Regions from separate parts of the Lysinibacillus sp. FSL M8-0134 genome, predicted to be linked through region 3. Evidence: riboswitches for the same ligand, from Rfam matches in the RefSeq annotation. Region 3 holds a riboswitch; each other region holds the start of a gene.
What was found. Region 3 has a riboswitch for thiamine pyrophosphate ahead of thiT (energy-coupled thiamine transporter ThiT). Riboswitches for the same ligand answer to the same signal wherever they lie in the genome.

Region 1 (8,334 bases), 1.5 Mb from region 3:
GCACGATTATCTGCGATTGCTGGTGAAATGCTACGAGATATCGGCAAGAAAACAGTTGAGTTTGTACCGAACTTTGATGACCAGGATATGGAGCCAACTGTTTTACCAGCACGTTTCCCTAACTTACTAGTGAATGGGTCTACAGGGATTTCGGCGGGGTATGCGACAGATATTCCGCCACATGCTTTAGATGAAGTGCTAGATGCCGTATTAATGCGCTTAGATAAGCCTACTGCGACAGTGGATGAATTAATGACGGTCATTAAAGGGCCAGATTTCCCAACAGGTGGTATTATCCAAGGCGTTGACGGCATTAAAAAAGCATATGAAACGGGTCGCGGTAAAATTATTGTCCGTGCACAAGCGGTTGTGGAGCCTATTAAGGGTGGTAAAGAGCAAATTGTTATCACAGAATTACCATACGATGTCAATAAGGCGAATCTTGTGAAAAAAATTGATGAGCAACGCGTAGATAAACGTCTTGAGGGGATTGCGGAAATTCGTGATGAATCTGATAGAACTGGCTTACGTGTTGTCATTGAACTGAAAAAGGATGTACCAGGACAAGGAATTCTCCAATACTTATTTAAAACAACGGATTTACAGGTAGCTTATAATTTTAATATGATTGCCATTCATAATCGTCGTCCAACAATGATGACCTTACCATTATTATTGGATGCCTATATTGCCCATCAAAAAGAAGTAGTCACGAACCGTTCCATTTACGATTTACAAAAGGCGAAGGATCGTTCCCATATCGTGGATGGGTTAATTAAAGCCCTTTCCATTTTAGATGAAGTGATTGCAACAATCCGTTCTTCTAATGATAAAAAGGATGCCAAGCTTAATTTACAGGCGAAGTTTGATTTTACAGAGGTACAGGCAGAGGCGATTGTCAGCTTGCAATTATACCGTTTAACCAATACAGACATTACAGAGCTTCGACAAGAACAGGACGAGCTAAATAGGTTGATTGCTAAGCTAGAGGGGATTTTACAAAGTGAGGCAAAGCTTGTACGTGTCATTAAACAAGAATTGCTTGATATTAAGAAACGCTTTACAGAGCCTCGTCGCTCAAGAATTGAGCAAGAAATTGAAGAGATTAAAATTACCTTAGATGTTCTTGTACCAAGTGAAGAGGTTGTCGTAACCGTAACGAAGGATGGCTATATTAAACGTACTTCGACACGTTCACATGCCGCCTCGAATGGTCAGGATTTTGCGATGAAGGATTCGGATTACTTATTGTATGAAGCAACCTTAAATACACAGCACCATTTACTCCTATTTACAAATCGAGGCAATTATATTTATCAGCCTGTTCATGAGCTGCCAGATATTCGCTGGAAGGATCTTGGTCAGCATATTTCAAGTATCGTGCCAACGGGTGAAGATGAGTCAATTATCGCTGTATATGGCTTTGAAACATTTGATCAACCAAATACGTACATCTTCACTGCGACAAAGGATGGTCAAATTAAACGCTCTCCACTTGCCGATTACGCGGTGACACGTTATTCAAAACCAATTAAAACGATGAATGTGAAGGCTGGCGATGCCATGATCTATGCAGCGTTTGTGACGGATGACGTGGAATTGATGTTAACAACAGATACGGCTTATTCAATTCGTTTCCCAATGGAGGAATTACCAGTAACAGGTGTAAAAACAGGCGGAGTAAAGGGCATTACGCTAAAAGATGGGGAAGCCTTAGTCGGTGTGAATGTGCTACAACCTGATCAAACGCAATATGTTGTCATTGTGACACAGCGTGGGGCTGTTAAGAAAATGAATGTCGCAGAGGTTGAAGTAGCCAGTCGTGCAAAACGTGGTCTAAAAGTATTAACAGAATTAAAAGCAAATCCGCACCGCATTGTGGCCGTTATTCAAGCAACAGATGAGGAGCAGATTGTTATTGAAACAGAAAAAGGCGTGCAAGAGGTGTTAGATGTCCAAGCATTGACTCGTGCTGATCGCCATTCCAATGGATCGTTTAAAGTGGATATCGCAACAGATGGGGCTATTTCCCATGTTCTAACGACCAAAAAGGAACAATAACCAAGCTTTTTTAACGCCCAGTCTCTTTTGTGAGCTGGGCTTTTTTTGGTGTAAAACGGTTAAACCAAATTAGTACCTTGTCTTTTAAGAGTAACTATGGGTATAATAATCAACGAAAAGTTCATAGCGAAAGAATGTAGGGGGGCTAGTAGTTGCTAGCTGAGATTGTGTCCGATAGACGCTGACCCTTTGAACCTGATTTGGCTCGTACCAGCGTAGGGAACATCTATTCAAAAAAGCAAAGTTTTGAAGATTGATTGCAATTTACGTCTGGGAGGAATCCTAGGCGTTTTTTTATATTTTCAAACACCTCTTGCCCATCGTATTTACGCTTTCTTTCTGGTGACACGCATTCCTTTATGAACACTTTCATATTACAAACTGGGAGGACCTAGCATGAAAAAATGGTTATTTATTCTATTGGCTGCACTTGTAACATTAGTGGGCTGTAGTGACAAGGAGGACAAGCAGGCAACTGATAAGCTAAAAAAGGTGTCAGTAGTACTGGATTGGACTCCGAATACAAATCATACAGGGCTGTATGTCGCGAAAAAGCTTGGTTATTTTGAGGAACAAGGCTTAGATGTTGATATTATGATGCCAGGGGAAGCGGGAGCAGATCAGCTTGTAGCTTCTGGTAAGGCAGAATTTGGGGTAAGCTATCAGGAAGGCATCACACAGGCACGTGTCCAGGATGTACCACTTGTTTCGATTGCCGCCATCATTCAGCATAATACATCGGGCTTTGCTTCGATTGCTTCTAAAGGGATTACCTCACCAAAGGATTTCGAAGGTAAAACTTATGGCGGTTGGGGAGCCCCACTAGAGCAAGCGGTACTCCAATCGTTAATGCAAACAGAAAATGCCGATATTAATCAATTAGATATTGTCAATGCAGGTGATTTAGATTTCTTCACGATGATGGAAAAAGATATTGATTTTGCGTGGATTTATTATGCATGGACAGGTATTGAGGCAGAGCTTCGTGGGGAAAAGATTAATATGTTGTATTTAACGGATTATAGTGATCAGTTGGATTATTATACGCCTGTATTGGCTACTAATGAAAAAATGATAAAGGACAATCCTGATGTTGTAAAAGCCTTTGTTGCAGCTGCTTCTAAAGGTTATGAATACGCAATCGAGCATCCGAGTGAGGCTGCAGATATTTTGCTAGAAGCGGCACCTGACTTAGATAAAGATTTAGTGCATAAAAGTCAAGAATGGTTAGCTGATAAATATCAGGACGATGCGAAGCAATGGGGAGAGCAAAAGCTTTCTGTATGGGAAAACTATGCTAATTGGATGTCTAGCAACAAGGTATTAGAGGGCGAGTTTGATGCAAAGCAAGCCTTTACGAATGATTTCTTACCTAAAAAGGAGGCCAAATAAATGGCAAATTCATTAATCAGTGTCCAAATTATCCCGAAAACAGAGAAATATGAGGATGTCATTCCTTATGTGGATGCAGCCATTGCTGTGATTGATGCATCTGGTGTGAAATATGAAGTACATCCGCTAGAAACGACGATGGAAGGTGAGCTGTCAACATTGCTTCAACTTATTGAGAAAATGAATGACAAGATGATAGAGCTTGGTGCTATTAATGTGATTACACAAGTGAAAATACTCTATCAGCCAACTGGTATTACCATGGATACATTAACGGAGAAATATCAGTAATGAAACAAGCGTTTCAAAAGGGAAGGACGATCATCTTTATCGCCTTCCTCTTATTCATCTGGGAACTAGTCGTGCATGTGGCTGAAGTTCCCCATTGGCTTCTACCTGCACCAAGTCGTATTCTGATGGAAGGCTTTCAGTCGTATCCAACCTTTTTACCACATGCTTTGGCTACGGTGCAATTGGCCATATTAGGCCTTGCTATTGGTATTGTTTGTGGTTTAACGGTAGCTATTGTGTTGCATCGATTTTCGTTTATTCGGGAGTTGTTTTATCCGATTTTGATCATGTCGCAAAATATCCCAATACTTGTCTTAGCACCGCTCCTCATAATATGGTTTGGCTTTGGCTTATTACCAAAGCTCATTATTATTTGCCTTGTGTGCTTTTTCCCGATAGTCATTGCGGCCATGGACGGATTTCGTCAAACTTCACCTGAATTAAAGCACTATTTTGCGATGATTGGTGCGACAACTTCGCAAACTTTTTGGAAATTGGAATGGCCGCATGCATATCCTGCTATATTTTCAGGCGTTAAAATCGCTGCTACATACAGTGTCATGGGTGCTGTCATTGCAGAGTGGCTTGGTGCGAAAAAGGGTATTGGCGTATATATGACCTTAGCTCAATCCTCCTTTCGCACGGATCGTGTATTTGTCGCGATTTTTGCCATTGTTTTGTTAAGCTTACTGTTGTTTAGCAGTATACGATTTATAGAAAAAATCATGGTGAAGGGGAGAGGTAACCATGCTCAGCATTCAAAACATCAGTAAATCCTTTGATGCCCTGCAAGTCCTTGAAGATCTGTCCTTTGAGGTTAAGGATGGCGAGTTTGTAGCTATTGTGGGACCTTCAGGAAGTGGTAAAAGTACGTTGTTTCAATTAATAGGTGGTGTCTCTTCAATCGATCATGGGGCCATTTTATTAAATGGAGAGGATTTACAGCAAAAGAGAGGGACGATTGGCTATATGCCCCAGCAGCCTTGTCTATTGCCTTGGCGTACCATCTTAGAGAACGTTACCATCGTGGAGGAATTACAGCGTAAACCAAACGTCGAACGTGCCAAGGAATGGCTAGAAAAGGTTGGTCTTGGGTCCTTTATCGATGCCTATCCAAATGAACTGTCAGGCGGCATGCAGCAGCGAGTCTCCTTCATACGTGCCTTAGTTAGTGATAAGCCCATTTTATGCTTAGATGAACCCTTTTCGGCGCTAGACGAATTTACGAGATTGGAAATGCAGGCATGGCTTTTATCTATCTGGGAAGAGTACCGGAAATCTATTCTATTTGTTACGCATAGTATAGAAGAGGCTCTCTTTTTGGCAGATCGAATATTAGTCTTAACGAAAAGGCCTGCAACGGTTAAAAAGGAAATGATCGTACCGTTTGCTAGACCTCGCCGAGAGGAAATTCGTCATTCTGCTGCATTTACAGCCTTAAAGCAACAATTATTTATGTATTTACAAGAAGAAAAGGGTGATATGCATGCTGATTGATGCTCATATTCATTTAGATCAGTATAAAGATGAGGAGATTCCAACTTTGCTAGAAGATGCCGATTTTGTCATTGCGGTTAGCATGCATTTGACATCATGCCAAAGGACATTGCATTTATCAAACAGCTATCCTCAAGTTAAGGTAGCTTTTGGCTTTCATCCTGAACAGTCTTTACCAAGTCAATGTGAAGAGGATGCACTATTTGATTGGATTCGTTGTCATGCAGATGAAATGGTCGCTGTTGGAGAGGTTGGCCTTCCTTATTATTTAAGGCAAGAACATGCTATTGATGACCGTCCTTACGTGGTGCTATTAGAGCGTTTTATTGTTTTGGCAAAGGAACTTAGCAAGCCGATTATCTTACATGCTGTCTATGAGGACGCTGCCATCGTATGTGATTTGCTTGAAAAGCATCAGTTTCATCAAGCTCATTTTCATTGGTTTAAAGGGGATGAAACTGTAGTGAAACGCATGATTCAGCATGGTTATTTTATTTCCATCACCCCTGATTGTTTGTATGAAAAAGAAATTCAACAGTTGATTGAAACGTACCCTATTGAACTCATGATGGTAGAAACAGACGGTCCTTGGCCGTTTGAAGGTCCATTTACGAATAAGCGAACATCTCCGTGGATGATGCATTCGACGATTGAGGTGATCGCGCATATTAAGGGGCTGTCAACACAGGAAGCGGCTAAAATCATTAGTGAAAATACTAAGAACTTCTATCAGCTTTAATAGTTCTTCTGCATTAAAGTTAAGAAAAAAGCAGTATAGGGTACGAATTAGTCGTCCTTATACTGCTTTTTATGTTTTGAGTAATCATGCTCTAATTTTTCATTCTTTGTTTTTGTTACACGTTCATGTGTACTAAAGGAGATCGATTGTCGATTTTTTTCAACATCCTTGCCTACTGTCCGTTTAACATGCATTCGTTGCTTTTTAGCTTTAGATTGTGACATACATTTACCCTCCAATCCTTTCTAACATTATAGTAGCGAATAGGGGAGAAAAAGTAAAACCTCGTAAGCAAGATACTTACGAGGTTCTCATGGTATTAGTGAGATACGTCCTGTACAGAAATACCTGTGTTAGCTTTCACGTCTACTTCACGATATTTCGACTCATCACTTTCTTTAGATAGTAATGTGCCAATAAAGCCACCAAGGAAACCAAGTGGTACAGAAATTAAAGCAGGATTCGTTAACATGATTAATGGTTCACCAACGAAAATTGCCTTACCTTCAACTGGATTCCACACGTTTGGTGAAATAGCTACTAATACTAATGCTGAAATTAAACCTGTTAACATCGCTGTTACAGCACCAGCTGTATTAAAGCGTTTCCAATAAATTGTGTAAATGATAACTGGAAGGTTAGCAGATCCTGCAATACAGAATGCTAGAGATACTAAGAATGCAACGTTTAATGTTTGTGCACCAAGCGCTAATAGGATAGAAATAACAGCAATTGTAATCGAACCAATACGAGCTGCAAGAACTTGCTCTTTTTCTGTAATTTTACCCTTTTTAATAATTTGTCCATAAATATCATGTGATAGGGCAGATGCACCTGACAGTACAAGACCTGCTACTACTGCAAGAATTGTTGCGAATGCTACCGCACAAACAAATGAGAATAGAATGTCGCCACCAAGTGCTTCTGCAAGAAGTGGGGCAGCCATGTTACCAGCAGCGTTTGCCGCGATAATGTCTTCTTTCCCAACGAATGCTGCTGCACCGAAACCTAAGAAAATAGTTAGAACATAGAAGATACCTACAATCCAAGTTGCCCAAATAACCGAAGAACGAGCTGTTTGTGCGTCTTTTACTGTGAAGAAACGCATTAAGATATGTGGTAGCCCCGCAGTCCCTAATACTAACGCAATAAGCATTGAGATAGTATCAAGTCCATCCGTATATTTTAGACCTGGGTTTAAATAAGCAGCACCACTATCAGTAGCTGTTGTCATTTCTTTGAACATTGTAGATATACTGAAGCCGAACTCTTTTAATACTAAGAACGAGATAATTACTGTACCTAACATTAAAAGACAAGCTTTAATGATTTGTACCCAAGATGTTGCAGTCATACCACCGAATAGTACGTAAGTTGTCATCATGAAACCAACGATTAATACGGCGATCCAATAGTCGATTCCTAAAAGTAATTGAATAAGTGCTCCTGCACCAACTAGTTGTGCAATCATGTAGAATAAAACAATTGTAATAGTGCTTAAAGCAGCTGTTCCACGTACTTTTGCGTTATTGAAACGCGCTGTAATCATGTCAGCTAATGTAAATTTCCCTAAGTTACGTAATGGCTCAGCTACGATGTATAACACCACTAAGTAAGCTACTAAATAACCAATAGAGAAGAAGAATCCGTCAAATCCAAATAATGCTACTGCACCAGCGATACCTAGGAAAGAGGCTGCTGATAGATAGTCACCAGCGATAGCTAGTCCATTTTGCCAGCCTGTTAAGCCACCACCAGCAGTGTAGAAATCACTTGCTGAAGATGTACGTTTAGAAGCCCACCATGTAATAACTAAAGTTAAACCAACAATGGCTACGAAGAAGAATATGGCTGTAAAGCTCATTCCATTACTCATAGGCGGCCACCTCCGTTTTCATATTCAGCGATGATCGCTTTTGCTTCTTTATCAAAACTGTTTGCTTTCGCTACATATAAATGACATAACCCCCATGTCATGATGAATAGCCCTGCAGAATAAATCCACACCCAAGTAATTTCCCCAAATGCCTTTTGGTGTAGAATTTCCGTGTATGATGTCAGAATTGGTAACATCATGTAGGCCAATAAAAATATGGCAGTTATAGACCAAAGAAAAGAGTTCTTTCTTCGTACAAGAGCCTTAAATGATTCTTGGTTAGCAATTGCATCATAGTCAATCACGACACCTTTTTTCGCTTGATTGTTCGCCATTAACATTCCCCATTTTGTGTATATTTTTTCTGCCTCAAGACTAAAATTTGCTAGTTTAGTGAATTCACATTTTCATTTTATGAAACAGTTCACAAAATTGCAATACATTTCAGAAAAATTATGTAAAAAAAATTTTTCTGAAA
Region 2 (8,334 bases), 3.0 Mb from region 3:
ACATTCGCCTTTACATCCGATTCTACCGGAAAATGGACAGGAGATTGGGCAAGATGGCAGGATTGGGGGACATTTTGGCAAACACTTATTTCACAAATGCTTCCTAGTTATAATGATGTTGCCTACGATGTGAGATTGGAAACAGATGGTTCCTTTATGATTACAGATCCTACAAATGAAGCAGCATTTTTAGATATTGTAGCAGTTAATGAAGCAGGTGAAGAGCTAGAAACACAACTTGAAACCATTTCGACCTCTCAAGTTCGAGCTACTGTACAGGCTGAACCAGGATTAATTTTCTTCCGTATAGCTGATGAAAAGCAGGCCATATATCAAGCAGGACTAAGCGTTCCTTATAGTGCTGAATATGAACTACTTCCTGTAAATGAACATTTAGTAGAAGAATTAACCAAACAAACTGGTGGATCTGTCTTAAAGGAACCACAAGAAGTTTTCCGTGACTTTGCAAAAAAAGGAGCGGACCGTCAAAACATTGCCTCATGGCTTCTCCTAGCAGGCATGCTACTATTCTTTATTGATATTACAATAAGGCGTTTTGGCTGGAGCTTCCTCACAAAACCGAAGAAAAAAGAACAGCTCGTTGAGGAAAAACCTGTACAGGCAGAAGACACCAATGTTGCCCAATTATTAAAGGGTATGAAAAAAAGATCGTAATATAGTAGAAGCAGTACAAAACGAAACAGTTTTGTACTGCTTTTTTATATTCTTTGAGGTGAATGAAAAAGTAGTCCTCGATTGAGCGGTGAGGGTGAGTGCACTGCAAAGAAGTGTAACTGCTTATAGAGTTGAGGAAAACGCTCCAAGAAGGGGGATCCTCGCTCGAAAAGTGGGGGAAAGCGCTCCAAGGGGTGTTGTATCCGCTCGAAAAGTAAGGGAAAGCGCTCCAAGAAGTGATGTATCCGCTCCAAAAGTAAGGGAAAGCGCTCCAAGGAGTGGTGTATCCGCTCGAAAAGTAAGGGAAAGCGCTCCAAGGAGACAGGTCTCCGCTCGAAAGTAAGGAGAAGCGCTCCAAGGAGTGGTGTATCCGCTCCAAAAGTAAAGGAAAGCGCTCCAAAAAGTGGTGTATCCGCTCATAAAGTGAAGGGAAGCGCTGCAAGGAGACAGGTAACCGCTCGAAAAGTAAAGAAAGCGCTCCAAGGAGACAGGTCTCCGCTCATAAAGTGAAGGAAAGTGCTGCAAGGAGACAGGTAACCGCTCGAAAAGTAAGGGAAAGCGCTCCAAGGAGTGGTGTATTCGCTCCAAAAGTAAGGGAAAGAGCTCCAAGGAGTGTTGTATCCGCTCCAAAAGTAAGGGAAAGCGCTCCAAGAAGTGATGTATCCGCTCCAAAAGTAAGGGAAAGCGCTCCAAGGAGTGGTGTATCCGCTCGAAAAGTAAGGGAAAGCGCTCCAAGGAGACAGGTCTCCGCTCGAAAGTAAGGAGAAGCGCTCCAAGGAGTGGTGTATCCGCTCGAAAAGTAAGGGAAAGCGCTCTAAGGGTTGGAGTATCCGCTCCAAAAGTAAAGGAAAGCGCTCCAAAAAGTGGTGTATCCGCTCATAAAGTGAAGGGAAGCGCTCCAAAGAGTGTTGTATCCGCTCCAAAAGTAAGGGAAAGCGCTTCAAGGGTGTTGTATCCGCTCCAAAAGGAAGGAGAAGCGTTCCAAGGGTTGGAGTATCCGCTCCAAAAGTAAAGGAAAGCGCTCCAAATATGAGGGAAAGCGCTCCAAGGAGACAGGTAAGCGCTCCAAAAGCAAATGTCCTCGCTCTAAAAGAACAAACAAAGTTATCATCAGATATAATTAAATTTCTCCATCTAATACTATATAAAAACACAGAACCCGTTCACTCAATAAAGTGAAGAATTAAAGCTCTTTACTAGGACGGTCTTCCGCAAACTGTTAGCAATCACTACGCCTAAAAGAGCACCTATAGTACTGGATGTTAAAAAGGCTGGCATGAAGAATAAGGCAGCTACGGAGGTCCCCATTAGTAACTTTGCATAAGGTACAGCAATCAGTGAAGCAAGAATTCCTGTTCCAATGATTTCGCCAATGCCAGCTAACCACATTTTACTGCTGTATTTATAAGCGAGAGCAGCACATAATGCGCCAATAACACTGCCAGGGATCGCTAATAATGATCCTGTCCCTGTAAGGATTCGAATGATGGCAGTAACAAAGGCAATTAGGACTGTAGGAACTGGCCCTAATAGAATTGCACCTACCACGTTAATTGCATGCTGGATGGGAAAGGCACGTGCAATTCCTGTCGGGATGGAGACAAAGGTAGAGCCTGCTACGGCAATAGCTACTAATAAAGCCATGACCGTTAATTTACGAATTGACATCAAGTTCACTCCTTTTGATAAAGTTTCACTAGGGAAATAAAAAGGCCGCTACCTAAAAACAATAGGAAGCGGCCTCGCGTATACAATGATAATAGCAAGTAGCGCCACTTCCCTCCGCTAGTATGAACTAGATCAGGTTCAAAGGGTCCGTATCTAAACATATACGTCTCAGCCTTTTAAAGACTCCCCTAGTGGTTAATTTTATTTAATTAGTTGACCAACATTAATGTAACATACTGCTAAAAATAGTCAATGATTTTTCAGACTACTTTGTATCTGGATGCATTAAATGAGGTGCTTTTTTCAATGTCCAGACAAGCGCAAGGAAGAAACATGCTAATAATATGATGGAGCCAAAAATATACGGGCTGTTCATATTCCAGTCGAATAATAGACCTGCTAATGCTGGTCCAATCATATTACCAAGACTCATATAAGCATTATTCAAGCCTGCAGCAAATCCCTGTTCTTTCTCTGCAAGCTTTGAGATTAGCGTATTAACAGCTGGTCGAATTAGTGTTGTTGCTGTAGAGAAAATAGTTGCTACAACTAATATAAGGGCAAACCCAGAAACGAATAATATTAAGAAAATAGCAACGGATGCAATAAATAAATTGACTAATACGACTTTCATTTCACCAAAACGATTAAATAGTGGTGTAATAATAAACATTTGTACAACGACCCCAAAAGCACCACCGACAACTAAAATAATCGCGATATCTACGGGTGTGTAATTAAACTTTTCTGTCACGAATAAGGACAAAGTCGTTTGGAAATTAGCAATGCCGAACGAGAACACGAGCATAATTATGAGCATAACAAAATAAGGCATATGTATGGAACGAGCCATTTGCTTCGCCAGATTGTCTTGCTTTTGTTTCTGCTGAGCAGTGTTTGGTTTGGTAGAAGGTAATAAAAAGTAAGATAAAATAGATGCTACAATGGCAGCAGCTCCAGCTGTGAAAAATGGGAAGTGTAAGCTTACCTTTGCCAAAAAGCCACCAATACCAGGTCCTATCATAAAACCAAGAGACATAGCAGCACCTAACATACCCATTCCTTTCCCACGTTCTTCATAGGTTGTGACGTCGGCTACAAAAGCCATAATAGGAGGTGCAACAAATGCAGAACCAAGACCACCTAAAAAGCGTGCTAGAAAGAGCATCCATACGTCTGTAGCAAGGCCAAAGCCGATTTGTGCAAGACCTGTCACGATAAGACCGAAAATAATTAAATTTTTTCGACCATACTGATCCGAAAGATTCCCAGCAATTGGAGAAAATACGAATTGAGCTAAGGCGAACGTTGCAATAAGCATACCTAGAACTTGTCCTGCTGCACCGAATATTTTTAAGTACTCAGGCATGACAGGAATAATAATCCCAATACTCCCCATTGCGATAAACATGTTAAACATTAAAATATACAAAGCCGCCTTATTGGACTTCTGCTGGGTCATCGAATAAACCCCCTTTTTTTGTAATCAAATATAGTACAGTCTATCATAAAGAATTATCGCTTGGCTATTAGTTAAGATTATTGAAGTGGTTCGATATTTAGAATGGTTTTCCACAAAAGTTTTCTTCTTAGGTTATTTAAGATGACATGTGATGCTATATTTCTAAGTTTTAAATAATAAATTATTCATTTGACAATTGCATGATAGAAGGGGTATGTGAAAATGTGGTCATATACTAAAGTTTCTGTGACAGAAAGAACTGAATTGTTTTTTAACTATAATGAATATGCATGCAGATAAAAACTAGCGAATTGGTGTGTGAACCAATTCGCTAGTTTAAATTATCGTATACTCATTTTAAATTCTAAAAACAATTCATTATATTTTCCTAAATAGTCTGGCCCTAAGTTTTTATAGACCTCTAATGTTTCTCGTTGTTCCTCTGAAGGGTAATAGCGTTCATCAGAAACAACTTCTTCATCCATTAAGTCCATCGCTGCAATATTAGGCGTAGAATAGCCCACATAATCGGCATTTTGAGCACCAGATTCAGCACTTAGCATAAAGTTGATAAAGGCATGGGCACCATCGATATTTTTCGATGTTTTGGGAATAACCATATTATCGAACCATAAATTCGAACCTTCGTCAGGTACAGCAAAATCTAGTTCCTCATTTTCATACATCATATCGGCTGCTTGCCCAGACCAAGTGAGGGCTACAGATGCCTCATTATTGATCATTAATGGTGTAATTTCATCACCAATAATGGCTTTTACATTGGGTGCTAGTGTGATTAACTTATCAGTCGCTTCACGTAGTTCGTGATTATCTAATGAGTTCAGTGAATAGCCTAGACTGTTTAAGCCCATTCCAATGACTTCACGAGCACCGTCTACTAAAAAGACTTTACGCTTTAATGAAGGATCCCATAAATCTTCCCAAGAAGAGAAATCTAAATTACCAACAAGACTCGGATTATAAACAATGCCTACTGTTCCCCAAAAATAAGGAACGGAATATTTATTGTCATCATCGAATGGTAAATCTAAGAAGTAAGGATCGATATTTTTTAAGTTAGGGATTTTCGTTTTATCTAAAGGAATCAATAAATTTTCTTCCTTCATTTTTTCAATCATATATTCAGAAGGGACAGCAATATCGTAAGCTGTTCCGCCCTGTTGAATTTTTGTCATCATGGCCTCATTGGAGTCGAACGTTTCATAGATGACATGAATACCTGTTTCTTTTTCAAATTGCTTTAATAGGTCAGGGTCGATATATTCTCCCCAGTTAAAGATCGTTAAAGTGTTTTTTCCACTTTTACCGCCACCTGCACTTAAGGCGTCCGCCGCATAGAATAAAAGGGCTGAAACAACAAGAATGGCGATGGTTGCTTGAATTAAAGACTTCATCGTTGCCCCTCCATTCTTTTACTTGTACGACTTGTAATGAAATAATACCCTACGACGATTAAAACAGTAACAAAGAATACTAAACCAGAAATAGCATTAACCGTTAGAGAAATTCCTGCACGCGCCATTGAGTAGATTTCAACCGATAATGTACTGAAGCCATTACCAGTAACGAAAAATGTCACGGCAAAATCATCTAATGAATAAGTAAGAGCTAGGAAAAAGCCTGCAAAAATACCTGGTTGAATATAAGGTAAAATAACACGCATCATGACATCCTTTTTTGTTGCCCCTAAATCTAATGCTGCATCAATTAATGATTTATTCATTTCAAGTAGTTTAGGTAGAACCATTAATACAACAATCGGTACACTAAATGCGACATGTGCTAATAAAACAGAAGCAAAACCTAATTTAATGCCAACCATTGTAAATAAAATTAAGAAGCTTGCCCCGATAATAACGTCTGGGCTGACAATTAAGACATTGTTTAACGATAGTAAAGTATTGCGCATTTTTGAGTCTTTGACTGTGACAATACCAATGGCCCCGAGCGTCCCAATAATAGTAGAAATTAAAGCAGAAAGTAATGCAACAATTACAGTATTAATTAAAATAACGAGTAGACGTGAATCCTCAAAAACAGCCTGATAATGCTCTAATGTAAAGGATTCGAAATTATTCATGGAACCGCCACTATTGAATGAGTAAAAGATTAAATAGAAGATTGGTGCATACAGAACGATAAAAACAATCGTTAAATAGACTTTGGCTGATGTAGATAGTTTGTTCATCGTACGCGACCTCCTTTATCTTTTTGTCCCGTAATTAGCATAATGATTACCATGAATAAAATTAAAAACACAGCAATAGTTGAACCCATGCCCCAATTTTGTGTCACAAGGAATTGCTGTTCAATCGCTGTACCAAGTGTAATAACACGGTTCCCAGCAATTAATCGCGTAATCATGAACAGTGATAGAGCAGGAATAAAGACGACTTGAATCCCAGATTTAACGCCATCCATTGTCAGTGGTAAAACAACACGACGGAAGGTAGTAAAGGCAGATGCTCCTAAATCACGGGATGCATAAATAAGTGTTGGGTTTAAACGATCTAGCGAGTTGAAGATCGGTAAAATCATAAATGGAATAAAAATATAGACTGACACAAAGACAAAGCTAATATCCGTAAAGAGCATTTGCTTTGGATCGAAGCCAAAAACTTCGATAAATGCATTAATTGGTCCGTATAAACCAAAGATACCGATAAAGGCATATGTTTTTAACAATAGATTAATCCATGAAGGAATAATAATTAGCAGTAGCCAAAGTTGCTTATGCTTTGTTTTCGTTAGAAAATATGCAGTTGGGTATGAAATTACTAAAGTAAAGAATGTAATTAAAAATGCATACCAAAACGAACTCAATGTCATCTTTAAATAAACAGAAGTAAAGAACGCTTTATAGTTATCGAGCGTGAAATTGCCATGTAAATCGAGTAGGGAGTAATAAACAACGAGTGCAATTGGCGCGATAACGAAAAAGGCAATCCATAAGACATATGGAAATAACGCTGATTTCGATGTCTTAGTTTGCATCTTCGTCGTCTCCATATGACTCTAATCGTTTATCGAACTCTTCCTCTGTTTCGTTTAAACGCATTACATGAATCGCCTCAGGATCAAAGTCTAAGCCGATTTCTGTCCCTACTTCTGCTTTTTTCAATGAATGAACTAACCATTCATTGCCATCCTTGTCGTACGTAGATAATTCATAATGAACGCCACGGAATAGTTGAGTATCCACTTTTACGACAAGTTTGCCTCTTTCAATTGTTGTCATTTCTAAATCTTCAGGACGAATGACAATATCAATTTTTTCATTTGGCTTCATCCCTTGGTCGACACATTCGAAAATTTTGCCAGTAAACTCCACTTTGAAATCTTCAATCATTACACCAGGCACAATATTAGATTCACCAATAAAATCAGCTACGAAGCGATTAATTGGTTCATCATAAATATCTACTGGTGTACCAGATTGCTGAATTTCCCCTTCACTTAAGACAAAAATTTCATCACTCATCGCTAGTGCTTCTTCTTGATCGTGAGTGACAAATACAAAGGTTTTACCAAGACGTTGCTGCAATTCACGTAATTCATATTGCATTTCAGTACGTAGCTTTAAGTCTAATGCTGACAATGGTTCATCCAGTAAAATGACTTCAGGATCATTGACAATGGCACGTGCAATCGCCACACGTTGACGTTGACCACCAGACATCTCGGAGATTTCTCGGTTGCCGTAGCCTGCTAAATTGACAAATTTCAGGGCTTCAGCGACACGTTCTTTTATTTCAGTTTCAGGCAGCTTCTTAATGCGTAGTCCAAATGCAACATTTTCAAAAACGTTTAAATGCGGAAACAGAGCATAATCTTGAAAAACCGTATTGACCTGACGTTCATTGGCAGGCACTGCATTAATTTTTTTATCGTGGAAAAACACATCACCTGTTGTTGGTTCTGTAAAACCTGCAATAATACGTAAAATCGTTGTTTTCCCGCAACCAGATGGACCAAGAAGTGTATAAAATTTACCTTTTTCAAGCTCTAAGTTAATATTTTTTAAGACGACAGTACCGTCACTATAGGCCTTTGAAACATTTTCAAAGCGGATAATTGAATTCGTTGTCATTGATGCGCCTCCTTAGCTATAAATATGAATCCGTTGCAACGAGTAAAATTTTCGTTTCTGCAGCGTGAGCATTAAAAATTTGATGATGGTCTGTCGCGTCAAAATAAAGGGCATTACCTTCACTTGCGATATACTGTTCATTCCCTAAAACGAGACGAATACGCCCTTTGACCACATAAATAAAAGTTTCTGAGAGCGATGGCTCAAACTGTTTAAACTCACCATTAGCAGCAAACGTTAAGAAAATGGGCTCCATTTCTTTCTCATTGGATGTGGGGATCAGCCATTGAATTTCATATTTTTTTTCTTCATCTGTATAGGTAGATTGATCTTCCTCTGTATAAACAACCTTCTGTTCAGGTGATTCATCATCAAAAAAGTCCTTAGGTGTTGACCCTAAAACTTCTAAAATCGAAAA
Region 3 (8,334 bases):
GTCGTATCATTGACATCAAGGCTGAGCAAGGGCAAGACATTTTAGCTGCTCTAGTTGAAACGGATGAGGGAGCTCATTACCTTGGTGAAATAGCATTAGTACCACATGCATCACCTATTTCACAATCTAATTTGTTATTTTACAATACATTATTCGATGAGAATGCCTCCAATCATTTAGCCATCGGAAGTGCTTATGCATTTTGTATAGAGGGTGGTAAAGAAATGACTACTGAGGAATTAAGTGCACATGGACTTAACCAAAGCTTGACTCATGTTGATTTTATGATTGGTTCGAACAAAATGAATATAGACGGAATTACTAACGATGGTCAAAAAGAACCTATATTCAGAGATGGAAATTGGGCATTCTAAATAATCCATTCCTACTACTAGTATTCTAGGCTAACTATGTTAAGGTTGTCATAAATTATCCTTAGATTTTACTAGGAACCTATTGTATAATTGTTTTAGGGTAATTAATAGATCATTTAAGTAGAGAGGAGCTCTAATAATGTTCATTACAACTGTTCTTGGCTTTACAGTAGTTTTATTAATTTCTATGGCATTCTTCATCCACTACCTACAAGTTGGTTTAGATAGCAAGTCTTCAGTAACTGTAGATCCAAAGCCAAACGAAAAATTCTAATGTATAAAAAACAGCTACTATAAAGGTAGCTGTTTTTTTATAGCCTACAATTTAAAAATGTATGAAGTTGCTCCTTTATTGTAAAAATTATCTGAATAAAGTCTTTATAGTTTGCATATTTAAAATTTTGCTCTAAAATATTTTTTGTAAGGAAGGGAGCAATTTTCATGACAATGTTACAAGATATTTTAGAGTTTAACAAAGTGTTTGTCGAAGAAAAAAAATATGAACCATTCATCACTACAAAATATCCTGATAAACGTATTGTTGTTTTATCTTGTATGGATACTCGACTTGTAGAGCTTTTACCGAAAGCAATGAATTTACGTAATGGCGATGTTAAAATTGTGAAAAGTGCTGGCGCTTTAGTTAGCCATCCTTTCGGCGCAGTTATGCGTAGTTTATTGGTTGCTGTTTATGGCCTACAAGCAGATGAAGTTTATGTCGTTGGGCATTATGACTGTGGTATGAGTGCAGTTGATCCCGAAGCAATGTTAAGTGAAATGATTAAAAGAGGTATTGATCCAAAAACAATTAATATGCTAGAATATTCCGGTTTTGACTTAAAAGAGTTTTTACGTGGTTTTGGTGATGTAGCGACAAGTGTTAAAAAAAGTGTTGATACAATTCGTAATCACCCGCTAATGGTGAAAGATGTACCTGTTCATGGCCTCATTATCGATCCAAATACAGGTCATCTAGATTTAATTGAAGATGGTAATAAACAATAGTCATTACCTTTTGATTTACAACTAATAAGGTGCCTATCTTTCTCCATAACGAAAGATAGGCACCTCTCTAATTATTCATCCTCTAAACGTGCATATATAAAATGATCTACCCATTGACCATTTATATACAACAGCTTTCTTAACAGACCTTCCTGTTGAAACCCTGCTTTCTCTAATACGCGCATAGAAGGTGCATTTTGAGTAGAAACATATGCCTCTACACGATGTAGGCCTATTTGATCGAACGCGAATCGTACCACCATATTTACGGCCTCTGTGACGATTCCCTTCCCTACATAAATTTCATCCATCGCATAGCCAACAAATGCACTTGAGTATGGTAAGCGTTTTACAGCATAAAGTGCAATATGTCCTATTAGATTGTTTGTACCATGCTCAAAAATACCAAAAGTATATTCTCGCTTTGACTCCATCAAATAGAGACTTTCTTGAATTTTTTTGTATTGAGCGTCAATTGTATAATATTCTGGTCTTTGTAGTGGCTCGTAAATAGACCAAAAGTATTTATTTCGGCTTACGAGACCCGTTAAACTTCGTGCATCTTTTTCTTGGAATGTGCGGATGTAGCATTTTTCTCCCTTTATCGTTACCACATTCCCACCCTTTTTTCTTAATAGATTCCAAATTTTAAGCACCATTTCTCCACACTAGCCTTCCAATAAATATCAGTACATTCATCATTCTGGTAACATCACTACTTTGAATTTAACATAGCTTAAAAAATGGTTTTCATTCGCTACATTTCAAAGGTTGAACATTTAGTTTATTTCATTGTATGTAAGAAAAGATGCTGCTACAACTAAAACAACTCATGTCCTATTTCATAGCAGCACAATTCATTATTTTGATTTGGTTCTTACTTCTCGTCCCCAATTTCTAAACTGGACGAATCAGCATCCTCTAGTTGGCCATTATCTAATACATTTGTTAAATGGAGACCACGTTTTAGAGCCTCTCGTTCAATATGTGCAATGGTTTCCTGCAGCACCTGTACACGGGCGTGCTTTTTATCATCACCAGCAACTAAGATCCATGGAGTATCCTTTTTATCAGTCTTTTCAAACATTTCATTTGCCGCTTCAATATACTGTGGTGTTTTTTCACGATTTCGCCAATCTTCGTCTGTTAGCTTCCAAGATTTATAAGGGTTTTGTTCCCGTTCTTTAAAGCGTTTTAATTGTTCTTCATCTGATACATGAAGCCAAAACTTAATGATTATGTAATCTCCTGCAGTTAAAATTTTCTCGAAGTTATTGATTTCTTCATACGCACGAGACCATTCATCCTTCGATGCGAATCCTTCGATACGTTCTACTAATACACGACCATACCAAGAACGATCAAAAATAGCGATTTGCCCATGCTGCGGTAACTTTCTCCAGAATCTTTGTAAATAGTTATAGCGCAATTCATGAGGCTGTGGAGCTGAAATAGGGTGTACAACATAACCTCGTGGATCGAGACGTTCAATTAGTCGTTTAATAGCGCCACCTTTACCAGCGGCATCCATTCCTTCAAATACCAAAATTAAACCAATTTTGTTTTTTAATAAAAACTGTTGGGCATTTAACATTTCATATTGGAGTACTTTTAATTTCTTTTTATACATTTTTTTATCTAGTTCAATCGATAAGTCTAGATTTTTTAAATTTTGTGCCAATGAAACTTCACTCCTTTTATGTAGATAATCCCATTGTACTAAAGAAAAATATAGATGCCTATTGAGATGGTAAATTGTAGTGATTATTAGCAAAACAACACGATACATTGTTGGAAATTTCCGTTATAATAAAAAAAGTGACAGTACTATACTTATTTGTCTTTTCCCTATACAATCTAAACACGAAGGGAGAGGAAATCATGCCTCGGTTTATCTTGATGACAATCTCTTATCTTGTCTCATTCATCCTAACCTTTTTATCCTTTTTCATGAAAATAAACGGTCAATCTTCTCTAGAAATTTCTAATCGGTTTTCTGTAGTATTTGCACCAGTTGATATTAGTCATGCAATATGGATTGTCATTTATTTATTAATTGGCTATTGGTTATTGGTGAACATTAAAAAGACATCTATGAAACAGTCTGCTCTCTTTAGTTGCATAAATATTTTGCAAGCCTTAACGATATATGTATGGCATCATGAGTTATTTATTGTTTCTCTTGGCATCACCTTGCTTTTGGTCTTGTACTTATTTATGTTGTATAATACGTACTCTCTTCACGACAAAGCGTTGTCAGGTCGTATTCCTTTCTCCATTTATTTTGCATGGATGACATTTATCTTGATTACGAATAGTAGCTTTACGTTAACGGCTTATGGTTGGAACGGCTTTGGTCTTAGCACTCCTCTTTGGGCAGTAATTTTACTGACACTTGGTGGAGCTATTGCACTACATATCCGCTTTCATCACTTTGATACCATGTATCCGAGTGTTTTTATTTGGGCTTATTTAGGAATCGCTTTACATAATGGTTTTGATGAGCTTCTTGTAACAACTGCCGCCTTATTTTTATGTGGTGTTCTCTTTGTTGGTATTTTATTTATTAAAAAAAATCCTGCCCACCAAAAATAAATTGGTTAGCAGGATTTTAAATTATATCCTATTCTTCATCTAAGGAAGTTAAAATAATTGGTTTATCTTTAGTGACAATAACTGAATGTTCAATTTGAGCTACAAGCGATTTATCAGGTGTAACAAATGTCCAACCATCACCAGCTTCTACAATATGCTCTGCTTTTGCTGAGATAAATGGCTCAACAGCAAGCACCATTCCTTCTTTCATAATCGTAGAATCCCATGCATCATAATAATTTAAAATATGATTAGGCTCATCATGTAAAGATTGACCTAAGCCATGTCCTGTTAAATTCATAATAACAGTTAAACCATTAGCATTCGCCTCTCGTTCAACCGCTTTACCTATTTGATTTAATTTAGACCCAGCTTTAACCTTTGTCATTGCTCGATCAAAAGCACTTTTAGCAACTCGGCATAGTTTTTCTTTGTCCTCATAACCCTCACCAACAACAAATGAAATGCCAGTATCTGCAAAGTATCCATTTAATGACCCAGAAACATCGATATTCACAATATCCCCTTCTTGAATAACACGTTTTCCTGGAATACCATGTGCCACTTCTTCATTGACACTAATACATGTATATCCTGGGAAATCATATTCCCCCTTAGGTCCAGAAATAGCACCAGCCTCTGCAAACATGCGGCCAGCAATTTCATCTAGCTCAAGTGTTGTAACACCTGGTTTTGTTGCTGCTTTCATGGCTTCACGAATTTCGGCACAAATGCGTCCAATTTTTTTAAAAGCTTCAATCTCTTCTTGCGTTTTTACAATCATGTATAACGTCCCTTTCATCTAATATCTATTCTTTAATATAACATAACTTTTTATGCGTATAACGATAAACGCTTTAAATATTGTATGCTTTCCTACAATGCAAAGTGCTAAACGAGCTATTCATGACCAAAAGTCCCTTCACATGAGTGAAGGGACTTGCTTGTTGTTGAAAAAAGTTGATAATTTTGCTAATGATTCTGTGCGAAAGCGAATATCATCAAGTAGTATAGAACGAAAAGCTTTTATACCCTTTTACAATAAATCATTTGAGGAAACTTTTATTATGCTTTTCTTTGCATTAATTGTGGAGCGGCTGTGAATAAAAGCACGCCTACAATTGCCGTTAAAATGGTTGCTGGCAACATATATGTACCATTATAAATGATAGAATAGATCCATGCATTTTGATCACCCGCATACTCTGCAAAAAATACAGCTCCAGCAATTGTATGTGCTGCGTATCGTAAAAAGCCTGCAAAAACAGTACCTACGATAATGTAAAGTGCCATTTTCGTTTTGTTCATATTTTTTGCAGCATCCAACACAGGTCCACGTACAACCGCTGCTAATCCTACAACTGTAAAGGCAACACCATAATCCAATAATCCTTGAAGCCAGTGCACAATATAAGCACCAAACATGGTTTGCATAACACCCACAAGTAATCCCGTTGTTAGCCCAGCAACTAAGCCCCAACGAAATGCAATTAACATAATAGGCACCATGACAAGACTAACAGAGCCACCTTGTGCCCATACTTTAAAGGATACTTGATCGAGCACAAGGCCAATCGCTGCAAATATCGCAATCTCCACAAGCATTAATAGTCTTTTTTTGTCCATACATATTCTCTCCTTTGTTCCGATGTAGGATACAAGAGCAGGAATAGAAATGCAGACATCTTTTTTATTCCTAAAGAATGAAAAAACGATGCCAGGACAGAGCCTGACATCGTACAAGTGTCGGTTTCTATCCACATCCCTACGCAAGTGTTAACTTACAGGTTCAAAGAGTCAAGGCATTACGTGCCCAGTCTCAGCTGACATCATCAGCTCCCCTTGTGGTCGTTACATCTGAATTTATTTGAACAATCCCATTGTACGCAAAGGATTGGATGATTACAACCTTTTCCATACATTATTTTTTTGAAACTTTGCCGTTTTTCATGCGTAAATATTAAAAAAGGAGGTACAACTATGGAGAACCAAAAAATTTTATCTGCCTTTAGTTATCTTAGTATTTTCTTCGCCCCTTTTATCGTCCCATTAATTGTTTACTTTGTAACGAAAGATAGTGATGTAAAAAGACATTCAATTCGTGCACTTGTCTCTCATTTAATTCCTTTTGTTTTTGGCATCCTATTTTTTATTGTCTTTGTTTTTTCTACATTAAGATTAGATCCAACGTCAAGTAATAATACTGTGATGGTTGTTTGGTTAGTTTCATTTGCCGTTTATGCCATTGTCTCACTTGGTATTGTCATATGGAATATTATTCAGGCTGTTCGAGTAATCCGTTAATGTTTCAATTTTAAGCGAAACAGGTAGTAATAATTGTAAAAGGAGCTGTTTTTTAATGAAAGTATCAAACGTTGTGAAAACTGCTGTAAAATTGGCACCTATTGTTATTCCTATCGTCAAAAAAGTAATGGCTGCAAAAAAAGGAACAACTCCTACAGCCACTTCTCGAAAAAAATAAAACAAAGGCGTATTCCCTATTTCGGAAATACGCCTTTCACTTATTTCACTTCAAAGTATGTCTGACTATGGCCATTTAATGTCTTTTCTACATGTAAAACCGCTGGCATTGCAGATTTTAATTCAGGCACATGAGAGATTACGCCAATCATGCGACCAGAATCCTGTAAATCAATTAATGTATCGATTGCTTTATTTAATGATTCCTCATCAAGCGAACCAAAGCCCTCATCAATAAACATCGTTTCAATATGAATATTACCTTGGAAGCTTTGAATTACATCTGCCATTCCTAAGGCAAGGCTTAATGAGGCATTAAATTTTTCGCCTCCCGATAATGTTTTGACATCTCGTAGTTGATCGGTATAAGCATCGTAGACATCAAGACCTAGTCCGCTTTGTTTCGCATGCTTTTCCAATCTATCTGAACGTCTGAGCTCAAATTGACCATTTGATAAATGATAAAGGCGAATATTGGCAGCTTCAGTAATTTGGTCTAAGTAATTAATTTGAATATAGCGCTCAAAAGATAGCTTTTTCGAATTTTGGCCGTTTAATAATCCATAGAGCTCCTTTACTCTTCCCGCTTCTTGCTCAAGTAAATGAAGCTCCCTCGCTATTTCTTCTACTCTTTCAATAAAACCTTGGCAAGCTTGAGCAAAACCTCTCAACTGTTGTAAACGTTTAAATGCTTCCTCATAAGATATACGAAGTTGTTCTACTTTGGCTTCCATGGACACTAAATCTTGTTGCTCTTTTCCTTGAAGATACATAGCCCCTTCAGTAATTTGGATTTGCAATGTGTGTACCTGTAAAGCATAGTCACTACAAGCTTTTCGAAGGGTCTCTATTTGCAATAAACTCCGTTTGGCAGCTGTATATTCCTCGTAGCTGTCAAAGCCTATCTCCTGCATGCTTGCTGAGAATTGCTGACGTTTTTCATTCATTTTGAGTTGTAATTCTTCAAAAGTTTGTTTGGCTATTTCCATCGTCAATTTTGCATTACTTGTTGCTTCCTTCGCTCTATGCAATTCGTCTTGACTCTCTTGCCATCTTTTTTGCAAATCCATTTTTTGTTTACTGATATCTGTAAGCTGTTGCTGTAATTGCTGCAAGGTTGGTAAATGGTTTGGCATATGTTTAAGCTGTTCTTCAAGAACTGCTTGCAGTCTTGTCATTTCTTTCAACTGCTCAGCTAAATATTGCTCTAAGTTCATCTGTTTAGTTCGTAGCTGCTCTATTCTCTCACGTTGCTGCTTAAGTTTTAATCGCATATCTGCTAATTGATGATGAACAATTTTTAATGTCGCAATCTCTTGCTCTATGTTGTTTAATGTAGAGATGAGCTGTGCATGGTCTTGCTGTGTAATGTGCTGCTCTTCTAGTTGCTGACAGGTTTCTTGATAAAGCTGTTGCGCAGATGACAAGAGCGCTTCTTTTTCTAGGTACTTACGCTCATCTAAAGAAGCCTTAGCCCTTAACACTTCGACTTCAGAGAGCTCTATCATTTCCTGTTGCTCATTATGTGTTTTCTGGTGTGTCAAACTGCCACATACAGGGCAAGGTTCCCCGTCCTTCAACTGTTCAGCCAAAATACTAGCCTGACTTGTCAACCAACGCTGCTCTAATAATTGTAGAGCCTTTTTACTCTCCTGATAGTGAATGTCAGAAGTGGCTACGTCCTGCTTAGCTAACTCTACAGCCCCTTTGTATTTGTCTACTTGTTTTATTAATGCTACCTGCTCACGAAGTTTCGGTAACTGCTCTAAGTAGCTTTCATATGGCTCAACCTGTTTTTCATATTGTTCCATCGTTTGAGAAAATTGCTGTAACTGCCCTTGTTCTTTCTCCAATAACATAAGATTATCAGCTACTGCCT
Region 4 (8,334 bases), 3.7 Mb from region 3:
AAATTATTGATAGCATTAGCTATATCCGTTTGAGTTGCATAATAATTATTAACAACTGATTGAGCCGATGATACAGCAGACTCTATTGCGTTTCTTTCTGTTTGTGTAGTCCATGGGGTATTATATGGCACATTCGAGCCATCCCAAGAAACCGTAACGTATTGAACAGAATTGATTAAAGATTGTAGTGAAGCTTTATCGCCATAGCCATATTTTGTTCCGCTTTTTTGAGCAGCTTGATAAACAGCTAGGGCATTTTTGTATTGACTGATGGCATTTTTCACTTGTTCTTGGGAGGCACTGTTGTTGTTTGCTACAGCTCTTGCGCTTGCTACTGCTGAATCAAATGCGTTTCGCTCAGCCTGTGTTGTCCATTTGTCTGTTGTTAAAATATCATAGCCGTTTACAGATACATGTACATACGGTGGTGATGCTAGTAGTGTATTAAGCTCTTTTTTATCTATAATAGGAAGAGTAACCGAAACATTTTTATTGTCTACTTGTACGTTCCCTACTTGATGTCCTGAATCTAACGCTACTTTAGTACCGCCTTTTACAACGATTTGATCAATTTTTCCTTCACCGTACAGGTTGAAATCTTTGTCTACATTAATTGTAAGTTTTTCTACATTAGACATTACCTCAAAAGAAGTAACTTTCCCTACTACATCCACTTTTGAAAGTGTTTGATCAGAAGATACATTAACTTTAGTACGCGCTAAATTAATATCAGCTGATTTCATATCTCTTAACGTTACATATAACCAATTTACCTTTTTTGTGACAATTGGTTTTAGCGTAATTGTATCACCCACTTCGACTTCATCGAGCGTTATGGCCTTTTTTACTCTGTTTGTAATGATCAACTGACCATCAACACTAACGTCTTGAATCTTTACATAGTCTGCATTTACAGTGAGGTCTCCAGAGATATCTGCGTCACCACCGTCGAAATAGACAGATTTTTTGCTTGTCCCTGCTTTGTTTAATGTTAAAGCTGTAACGTCCGTAATTTGGCCGTTTTTTACGACAATAGTAGCTCGGGCGTTTGTTAAAGCTGTTTTGTTAGAAGTTTGAAAAAGAGATTTTAAATCTTTATGGACTCTAAATGTACCGTTTGATGTGATGACCGTATCTTTTGTTAGATTTCGGATAGTCACAGATTCACCAATGACTTTTTTTGTTGCTGCTACTTGAGTTTCATAGGAATTTACTTGGTTTAAAGGTGTAGCGGCACTTGCGGAAGACACTGGTATTACTAGCGTCGCTGTAATAGCCGTGGCCATTAATGTTGATAGCGCTTTATTTTTCATGTAAGTCACTCCAATCAGGTTATTTATTAGTTAATATATCATATTTTTCTATAATTTAGAATCGGGGGAGGATGTTATACTATGAAGCTCTATTCAAATAAGTCATAAGTCCTTTCCTTTGTAAAATGAGTTATTGGCGAAATACCGGTATTTCTCTCTATTATTATGTAAAATTTCTACTTTATTCGATAAATATTTTATTGTGATACTATCTTCCATCCTTTATCATTATTATAAAAAAGGGGTGTTAGTGGTGAAAAAATCGAGGGGTATTGCATTAAAACTATCTTCCTTAATTATAGGATTATTTTTAGTATTATTTTTATCCTATACAGTGACCACGGGCATTATTATAAAAAAACAAAGTGTTGAAGACGCAGAGCATGGAACATTGCAAACGGCTGAATCTTCAGCAGCTATTATGAGTGAGCGTTTTAAGAAAGCCAATACAACATTACATACGACAAAGCGCATTATTGAAAGCATGGAGAAAAATAATACATTATCAGCTCAGGGCATCCTAGACATGATGAAAAGTAATTTAGCTAATAACGATGATTTACTTGGGGTTGGAGCTGTCTTTGAGCAAAATTCTATTATGCTGAAGCCGAATGATGAAGCTACTTTAGTGGATTCCAAAAATCGATTTGGCCCTTATTTAAGTAAAAATGGTAATGACATTACGACAGCTCTTATTGAAGGTGTCGATGATAAAAGTGTTTCTGAATGGTATTGGATACCAAAAGAAGAGGGACGCGCAGTTTTGACTGAACCGTATGATTATAATGTAAACGGACAAACCGTTTTAATGACAACCATTTCGGTGCCATTAGTCAATGCTTCTGGTTCATTCTTTGGTGTACTGACAGCAGATGTTTCTATAGATTTTTTAAATGAACTAACAGAATCGGTTGCACCAGAAGGTGGTTACGCAGCCATTATTACGAATAAAGGTATACTGACAGCCAATAGCTTTGGTAAAGAGCTAGATGGTCGCAATATGCAAGAGGATCCGACTTGGAAAAGTATAAGTAAGACAATGGAAAATGGCGAGCTAACAAATATGTACATTGATTCTAATCAGCTAAAGGAAAGGGCTTATAATGTCTTTGCTCCAATGATATTAGAGGATATTGATGAAACATGGACAGTTCAAGTCGTGTTACCCGAATCAAAAATACTAGAGACATATAATCACGTATTCGTATTTACGATTATTGCCTCCATTATTATGGTAATTTTAATGACAGCTGCAAGTGTGTTATTCATCTATAAACAGCTAAAGCCACTCAAGTTTTTACGTACATCTATCGAAACGGCAGCAGAGGGAGATTTAACCCAAAAGGTGGATGAGAAGTATATTAAGGCTGATGAAATTGGGGCAGTTGCATTAGCTTACAATAATATGCTAGATAAAACCAATGGTGCGATTCAAACCGTATTGAACTCTACTACATTATTAAACCAATCGTCCAATCAAGTACATGAGGCCTTTAATGAAATTGTAGCGTCTAGTCAAGAGGTGTCTGTTGCCATCAATGAAATTGCACAAGGCGCATCGAAGCAATCTGAGGATACGGAAGAAACGAATTATCGAATCATGGATTTATCTGAACAGATTGATGCCATTACAGCTCTTTCTAATGAAATGGATGAACTCTCTCATAAAACGAACGAAACAACAGAAAAGGGATTGTACGAGGTTGAAAGCTTACGTGAACGTAATATAGAGACAAATGAGATGAACGGTCGTATTCAACAACAAATCGAATCATTAGCCTCTCACATTGCGAATATTAATCATATCATTGCTTCGATCCAAAGCATTACTGAGCAAACTAATCTATTAGCTTTAAATGCAAGTATTGAGGCAGCACGTGCTGGTGAACATGGTAAAGGATTTGCTGTCGTTGCAGAGGAAGTAAGAAAGTTAGCCGAGCAATCTAAAAGTGAAACAGAAATTATTAAGAATACAGTAGAAAGCATCCTTGAAAATTCACAGCAAACAGTTGCTGTCATTGCATCTAATGCGGATTTAATGCAATCTCAAAATGAATCCGTACAAAGTACACAACTGGCATTTAAAGATAACAGTGATTTGTCACGTTCAATTGCAGCCTCTATTAGTGAATTAATGAGTAAGCTATCGAGTATGTTAGAGCATAAAAATCAAGCGATTATGGCCATCCAAAGCATATCAGCAATTTCAGAGGAAACGGCTGCCTCAGCTGAACAAGTAAGTGCATCTGCAATGGATCAACAAGCAGAGTTACAAAAAGTAGCCGAGTCTATACAAAATATGAACGATATTTCCAATGAACTGCAAGAAGTCGTGAATCGTTTTAAATTAGCGTAAAATGAAGGGCTGCCTAAACAAATAGGCAGTCTTTTTTTATTGGAAGAGACATTGACCTAGTAGAAATTCGGCACTACTATAAAAGAAGGGAAGGGGGTCATCGAAATGATGTATCTCGGAATGATTTTCTTTCAAATTGTTGCACCTATTTTAGTGTTACTTATAGTAGGTGCTATCTTACAAAAGAGATTTCGCTTTAATTTAAAAGCGTTGTCTCAGCTTATTACATATTGCTTTATGCCAGCAGCTGTTTTTGTAAATTTATATGAGACGAGTGTAGAGCTGTCTGTACTGGCAGAGGTCGGATTGTTTATTGTGCTTTTTATTGGGAGCCAAATGCTACTCAGTCACCTTTTTGCGAAGTGGCTTGGTTTAGTTAAAACAGAGGCAGCAGTTTTTAAAAATAGTGTTGTGCTCATTAACTCTGGGAACTATGGCATTCCGGTAGCTCAAATGATTTTTGTAACACAACCTATTGGTGTAGCGATTCAGGTCATCCTTGTAATCTTTCAAAATATGACAACTTATACATATGGTTTGTATAATTTAATTTCCTCTACCAAATCAGGAATGACGATTATTAAAGATTTTTTTAAAATGCCCATCATTCATGCGTTGATTATTGGTGTAGCCATGAACTATTTTAATATCGGTATTCCACAGTTTATTAAAATACCAATAGACCATGTAGCAGATGGCTTTATTGCTGTGGCACTAATCACGTTAGGTGCGCAATTATCGCAGCTTGAAATCAAATCTATGTTTAATAAAACGGTTTTCGTCAGCTGCTTCACACGTTTAATTGTCGGACCAGCCGTAGCTTTAGCCATTATTTTTTTATTGGGGTTAGATGGAGTTGTCGCTCAATCACTATTTATAGCCAGTGCTTTCCCGACATCCCGCAATAGCTCTAGTCTAGCATTGGAATACGATGTGGAATCGGCAACAGCTGCCCAAACTGTTTTATTTTCAACTATTGTCAGCTGTATAACGGTAACAATAGTGATTTATCTTGCGGACGTATTATTTGCTTAATCAATAGAATATTAAAAAATAATGAATGGAAAACTTCCATCTCATAGTAATATCTGCTACACTAGCATCAAACTAAATAGTATTAACTAGGGGAGTCTGATGAGTCAGGCTGAGAGGGAAACGCTTAGAGGTTTCTTGACCCTTTGGACCTGATCTGGCTCATACCAGCGTGGGAAAGTTAAGAAACTATTGCATAGTATGTGTATGCAATTTCAACCTTTACATTCGTGGCCGGATCCAAATAATTATTTTGGATTCGGCCTTTATTTATTTGTTAGGGTGAGCTAGATCCGGTCCTTGTAACAAAAAACATTTAAGGGAGAGAAGTAGCTCATGTCAGCAATTAGTGAAAAGAACATTACGATTATGTCTAGCTTTGAAGGAAGCAAAAAGGTGTATGTTGAAGGTTCCCGTCCGGATATTTTAGTACCAATGCGAGAAATTGCATTAAGTCCGACAACAGGAAGCTTTGGAAATGAAGAAAACGCCCCTATTCGAGTATATGATACGAGTGGTCCCTATACAGATCCATCTTATCAAGTAGATATTACAAAAGGTTTACCTGCCTTACGAAGTGGATGGATTCAAGAGCGAGGAGATGTAGAAGCATATGAGGGCCGCTCTATAAAACCGGAGGATAATGGTTTTCGTCGTGCAGATGATCCGCGTAATCATGAAAATGTCTTTCCTGAATTGGCAAGAAAGCCTTTACGAGCAAAAAAAGGGAGAAATGTAACGCAGCTGCATTATGCAAGACAGGGGATTATTACACCTGAAATGGAGTTTGTAGCGATACGTGAAAATATGGATCCAGAATTTGTCCGATCTGAAATTGCAGCTGGGCGCGCTATTATGCCTTCTAATATTAATCATCCAGAGGCGGAGCCAATGATCATCGGTCGTAACTTCCATGTGAAAATCAATGCCAATATTGGGAATTCCGCGGTATCGTCTTCTATAGCAGAAGAGGTTGAAAAAATGACATGGGCAACACGCTGGGGTGCTGATAATATTATGGATCTTTCAACAGGTAAGCATATTCATACAACGAGAGAATGGATTATTCGAAATGCAGCGGTACCAGTGGGGACAGTGCCAATTTATCAAGCATTGGAAAAGGTAAATGGCGTAGCAGAGGATTTAACGTGGGAAGTTTACCGTGATACGCTTATTGAGCAAGCCGAGCAGGGTGTAGATTATTTCACGATTCATGCAGGTGTACTATTACGCTATGTTCCCCTTACAGCTAATCGTGTAACGGGAATTGTATCTCGTGGTGGTTCTATTATGGCACAGTGGTGTTTATATCATCATCAAGAGAATTTCCTTTATACTCATTTTGAGGAAATCTGTGAAATTATGAAGACTTATGATGTTGCTTTTTCTTTAGGTGATGGCCTACGTCCAGGTTCAATTGCAGACGCCAATGATGAAGCCCAATTTGCAGAGCTTGAAACACTAGGTGAACTAACACAGATTGCGTGGAAACATGATGTTCAAGTGATGGTGGAGGGGCCAGGTCATGTACCGATGCATCTGATTAAAGAAAACATGGACAAGCAATTAGAAGTTTGTAAGGAGGCGCCTTTTTATACGTTAGGTCCACTTACAACGGATATTGCTCCAGGCTATGACCACATTACATCGGCTATTGGGGCAGCGATGATTGGCTGGTTTGGGACAGCAATGCTCTGCTATGTGACACCAAAGGAGCACCTTGGATTACCTAATCGCGAGGATGTTCGAGTGGGAGTAATTACGTATAAAATAGCGGCACATGCGGCAGATTTAGCGAAGGGGCATCCTGGTGCACAACGCCGAGATGATGCACTATCAAAAGCACGTTTTGAATTCCGCTGGCGTGATCAATTCAATCTATCTCTCGATCCAGAAAGAGCGGTGGAGTATCATGATGAGACTTTGCCAGCAGAAGGAGCAAAAACAGCACACTTTTGCTCTATGTGTGGTCCTAAGTTCTGTAGTATGCGAATTTCACAAGATATTCGAAATTATGCTAAAGAAAAAGACTTGAATACGACAGAAGCGATCCATCGAGGTATGAAGGAAAAGGCAGAGGAATTTAAAAAAGCGGGTAGTCAGATTTATCAATAATGTAAAAAGGCTTGTGTTGTAGTATCGACACAAGCCTTTTGTGATTAAAAAACTCCATGTGAGTGAAAAATTCACATGGAGTAAAAATTGGATTTGGATATCAATAATAAGTGGAATATTAAACGTTTGTTGGTTGTTTTACATATGGGTTTGTAAGATCCATACCTTCTAATGAAAGACCCATTGCTTTTGCTACACCTTCACCATATGCTGGATCTGCTAAATAGCAGTGAAGGATGTGACGGCGCTTGATGAATTCTTCAACAGAAGCCATATCATTTGCCGTATTTTCAAATAGACGTTGTTGCTCTTCTGCCGTCATAAGTCGGAATAGTTTACCTGGTTGTTCAAAGTAATTGTTGTCGTCTTCACGGAAGTCGTGAATACCTGCATGACCATCGATACGTAATTCAGGCTCTTTATAGTCTAAGTTATGCTCCCATTCACCATAGCTATTTGGTTCATAACCTAGTGTTGAACCAAGGTTGCCATCAAAACGCATTGCACCATCACGGTGGAAAGTGCGGAATGGACATTTCGGTGCGTTAACAGGAAGCATATAGTGGTTAACACCGAGACGATAACGCTGTGCATCTGCATATGCAAAGATACGACCTTGTAACATTTTATCTGGTGAGAAGCTAATACCAGGAACAATATTAGACGGTGCAAATGCAGCTTGTTCAACTTCTGCAAAATAGTTGTCCGGGTTTTTGTTTAACTCAAACTCACCCACTGGAATTAATGGGAAGTCTTTTTTATACCATACCTTTGTTAAATCAAATGGGTTGTATGGTAGCTCGCGAGCTTGCTCTTCAGTCATTACCTGAATGTACATTTTCCATTTAGGGAAATCGCCTTTTTCGATTGCTTCATATAAATCACGTTGTGAAGATTCGCGGTCTTGACCAATGATGTCATTAGCTTCAGCGCCAGTTAAGTTTTTAATGCCTTGCTCTGTACGGAAGTGGAATTTAACCCAAACACGTTCATTATCAGCATTGATAAAGCTATACGTATGAGAACCAAAACCATGCATATTGCGGTAACCAGCTGGAATACCACGGTCAGACATTACGATTGTCACTTGGTGAAGTGCTTCTGGTAATGAAGTCCAGAAATCCCAGTTAGAATTAGCGTTTTTCATATTTGTACGTGGGTCACGTTTTACCACGTGGTTTAAATCTGTGAAGTGTAATGGGTCGCGGAAGAAGAATACAGGTGTATTATTACCTACTAAATCCCAGTTACCTTCTTCTGTATAGAATTTAAGAGCAAAGCCACGGATATCGCGCTCAGCATCTGCCGCACCACGTTCACCTGCAACTGTAGAGAAACGTGCGAACATTTCTGTTTTTTTGCCAATCTCTGAGAAGATTTTAGCTTTTGTATATTGAGTAATATCATGCGTTACAGTAAAAGTACCAAATGCACCTGAACCTTTTGCGTGCATACGACGCTCAGGAATTACTTCACGGTTGAAATTTGCTAATTTTTCAACTAACCATACATCTTGAA

Region 1: linked by a shared signal. The riboswitch ahead of MKY49_RS11700 (ABC transporter substrate-binding protein) and the one ahead of thiT (energy-coupled thiamine transporter ThiT) in region 3 are both predicted to bind thiamine pyrophosphate.
Region 2: linked by a shared signal. The riboswitch ahead of thiW (energy coupling factor transporter S component ThiW) and the one ahead of thiT (energy-coupled thiamine transporter ThiT) in region 3 are both predicted to bind thiamine pyrophosphate.
Region 4: linked by a shared signal. The riboswitch ahead of thiC (phosphomethylpyrimidine synthase ThiC) and the one ahead of thiT (energy-coupled thiamine transporter ThiT) in region 3 are both predicted to bind thiamine pyrophosphate.

The regions. Positions count from the first base shown of each region.
Region 1 is NZ_JBBPAJ010000001.1:2,296,108-2,304,441, reverse strand. It holds gene parC (DNA topoisomerase IV subunit A) at 1-2,061, shown strand, start outside; TPP riboswitch at 2,190-2,300, shown strand; gene MKY49_RS11700 (ABC transporter substrate-binding protein) at 2,458-3,453, shown strand; gene MKY49_RS11695 (thiamine-binding protein) at 3,454-3,744, shown strand; gene MKY49_RS11690 (ABC transporter permease) at 3,744-4,517, shown strand; gene MKY49_RS11685 (ABC transporter ATP-binding protein) at 4,492-5,241, shown strand; gene MKY49_RS11680 (TatD family hydrolase) at 5,231-5,980, shown strand; gene MKY49_RS11675 (hypothetical protein) at 6,028-6,204, opposite strand; gene MKY49_RS11670 (solute symporter family protein) at 6,300-7,844, opposite strand; gene MKY49_RS11665 (DUF485 domain-containing protein) at 7,853-8,191, opposite strand.
Region 2 is NZ_JBBPAJ010000001.1:785,084-793,417, forward strand. It holds gene MKY49_RS03825 (VWA domain-containing protein) at 1-675, shown strand, start outside; gene thiW (energy coupling factor transporter S component ThiW) at 1,843-2,343, opposite strand; TPP riboswitch at 2,436-2,543, opposite strand; gene MKY49_RS03835 (MFS transporter) at 2,609-3,805, opposite strand; gene MKY49_RS03840 (ABC transporter substrate-binding protein) at 4,147-5,220, opposite strand; gene MKY49_RS03845 (ABC transporter permease) at 5,217-6,014, opposite strand; gene MKY49_RS03850 (ABC transporter permease) at 6,011-6,820, opposite strand; gene MKY49_RS03855 (ABC transporter ATP-binding protein) at 6,810-7,916, opposite strand; gene MKY49_RS03860 (helix-turn-helix domain-containing protein) at 7,933-8,334, opposite strand, start outside.
Region 3 is NZ_JBBPAJ010000001.1:3,790,956-3,799,289, forward strand. It holds gene MKY49_RS19360 (aminopeptidase) at 1-374, shown strand, start outside; gene MKY49_RS19365 (hypothetical protein) at 514-648, shown strand; gene MKY49_RS19370 (beta-class carbonic anhydrase) at 816-1,379, shown strand; gene MKY49_RS19375 (GNAT family N-acetyltransferase) at 1,451-2,038, opposite strand; gene MKY49_RS19380 (polyphosphate kinase 2 family protein) at 2,257-3,060, opposite strand; gene MKY49_RS19385 (hypothetical protein) at 3,261-3,974, shown strand; gene map (type I methionyl aminopeptidase) at 4,003-4,758, opposite strand; gene thiT (energy-coupled thiamine transporter ThiT) at 5,040-5,600, opposite strand; TPP riboswitch at 5,720-5,827, opposite strand; gene MKY49_RS19400 (DUF4870 domain-containing protein) at 5,955-6,278, shown strand; gene MKY49_RS19405 (hypothetical protein) at 6,334-6,456, shown strand; gene MKY49_RS19410 (SMC family ATPase) at 6,497-8,334, opposite strand, start outside.
Region 4 is NZ_JBBPAJ010000001.1:140,588-148,921, forward strand. It holds gene MKY49_RS00730 (S-layer protein) at 1-1,313, opposite strand, end outside; gene MKY49_RS00735 (methyl-accepting chemotaxis protein) at 1,567-3,669, shown strand; gene MKY49_RS00740 (AEC family transporter) at 3,775-4,704, shown strand; TPP riboswitch at 4,783-4,897, shown strand; gene thiC (phosphomethylpyrimidine synthase ThiC) at 5,038-6,816, shown strand; gene MKY49_RS00750 (catalase) at 6,935-8,334, opposite strand, start outside.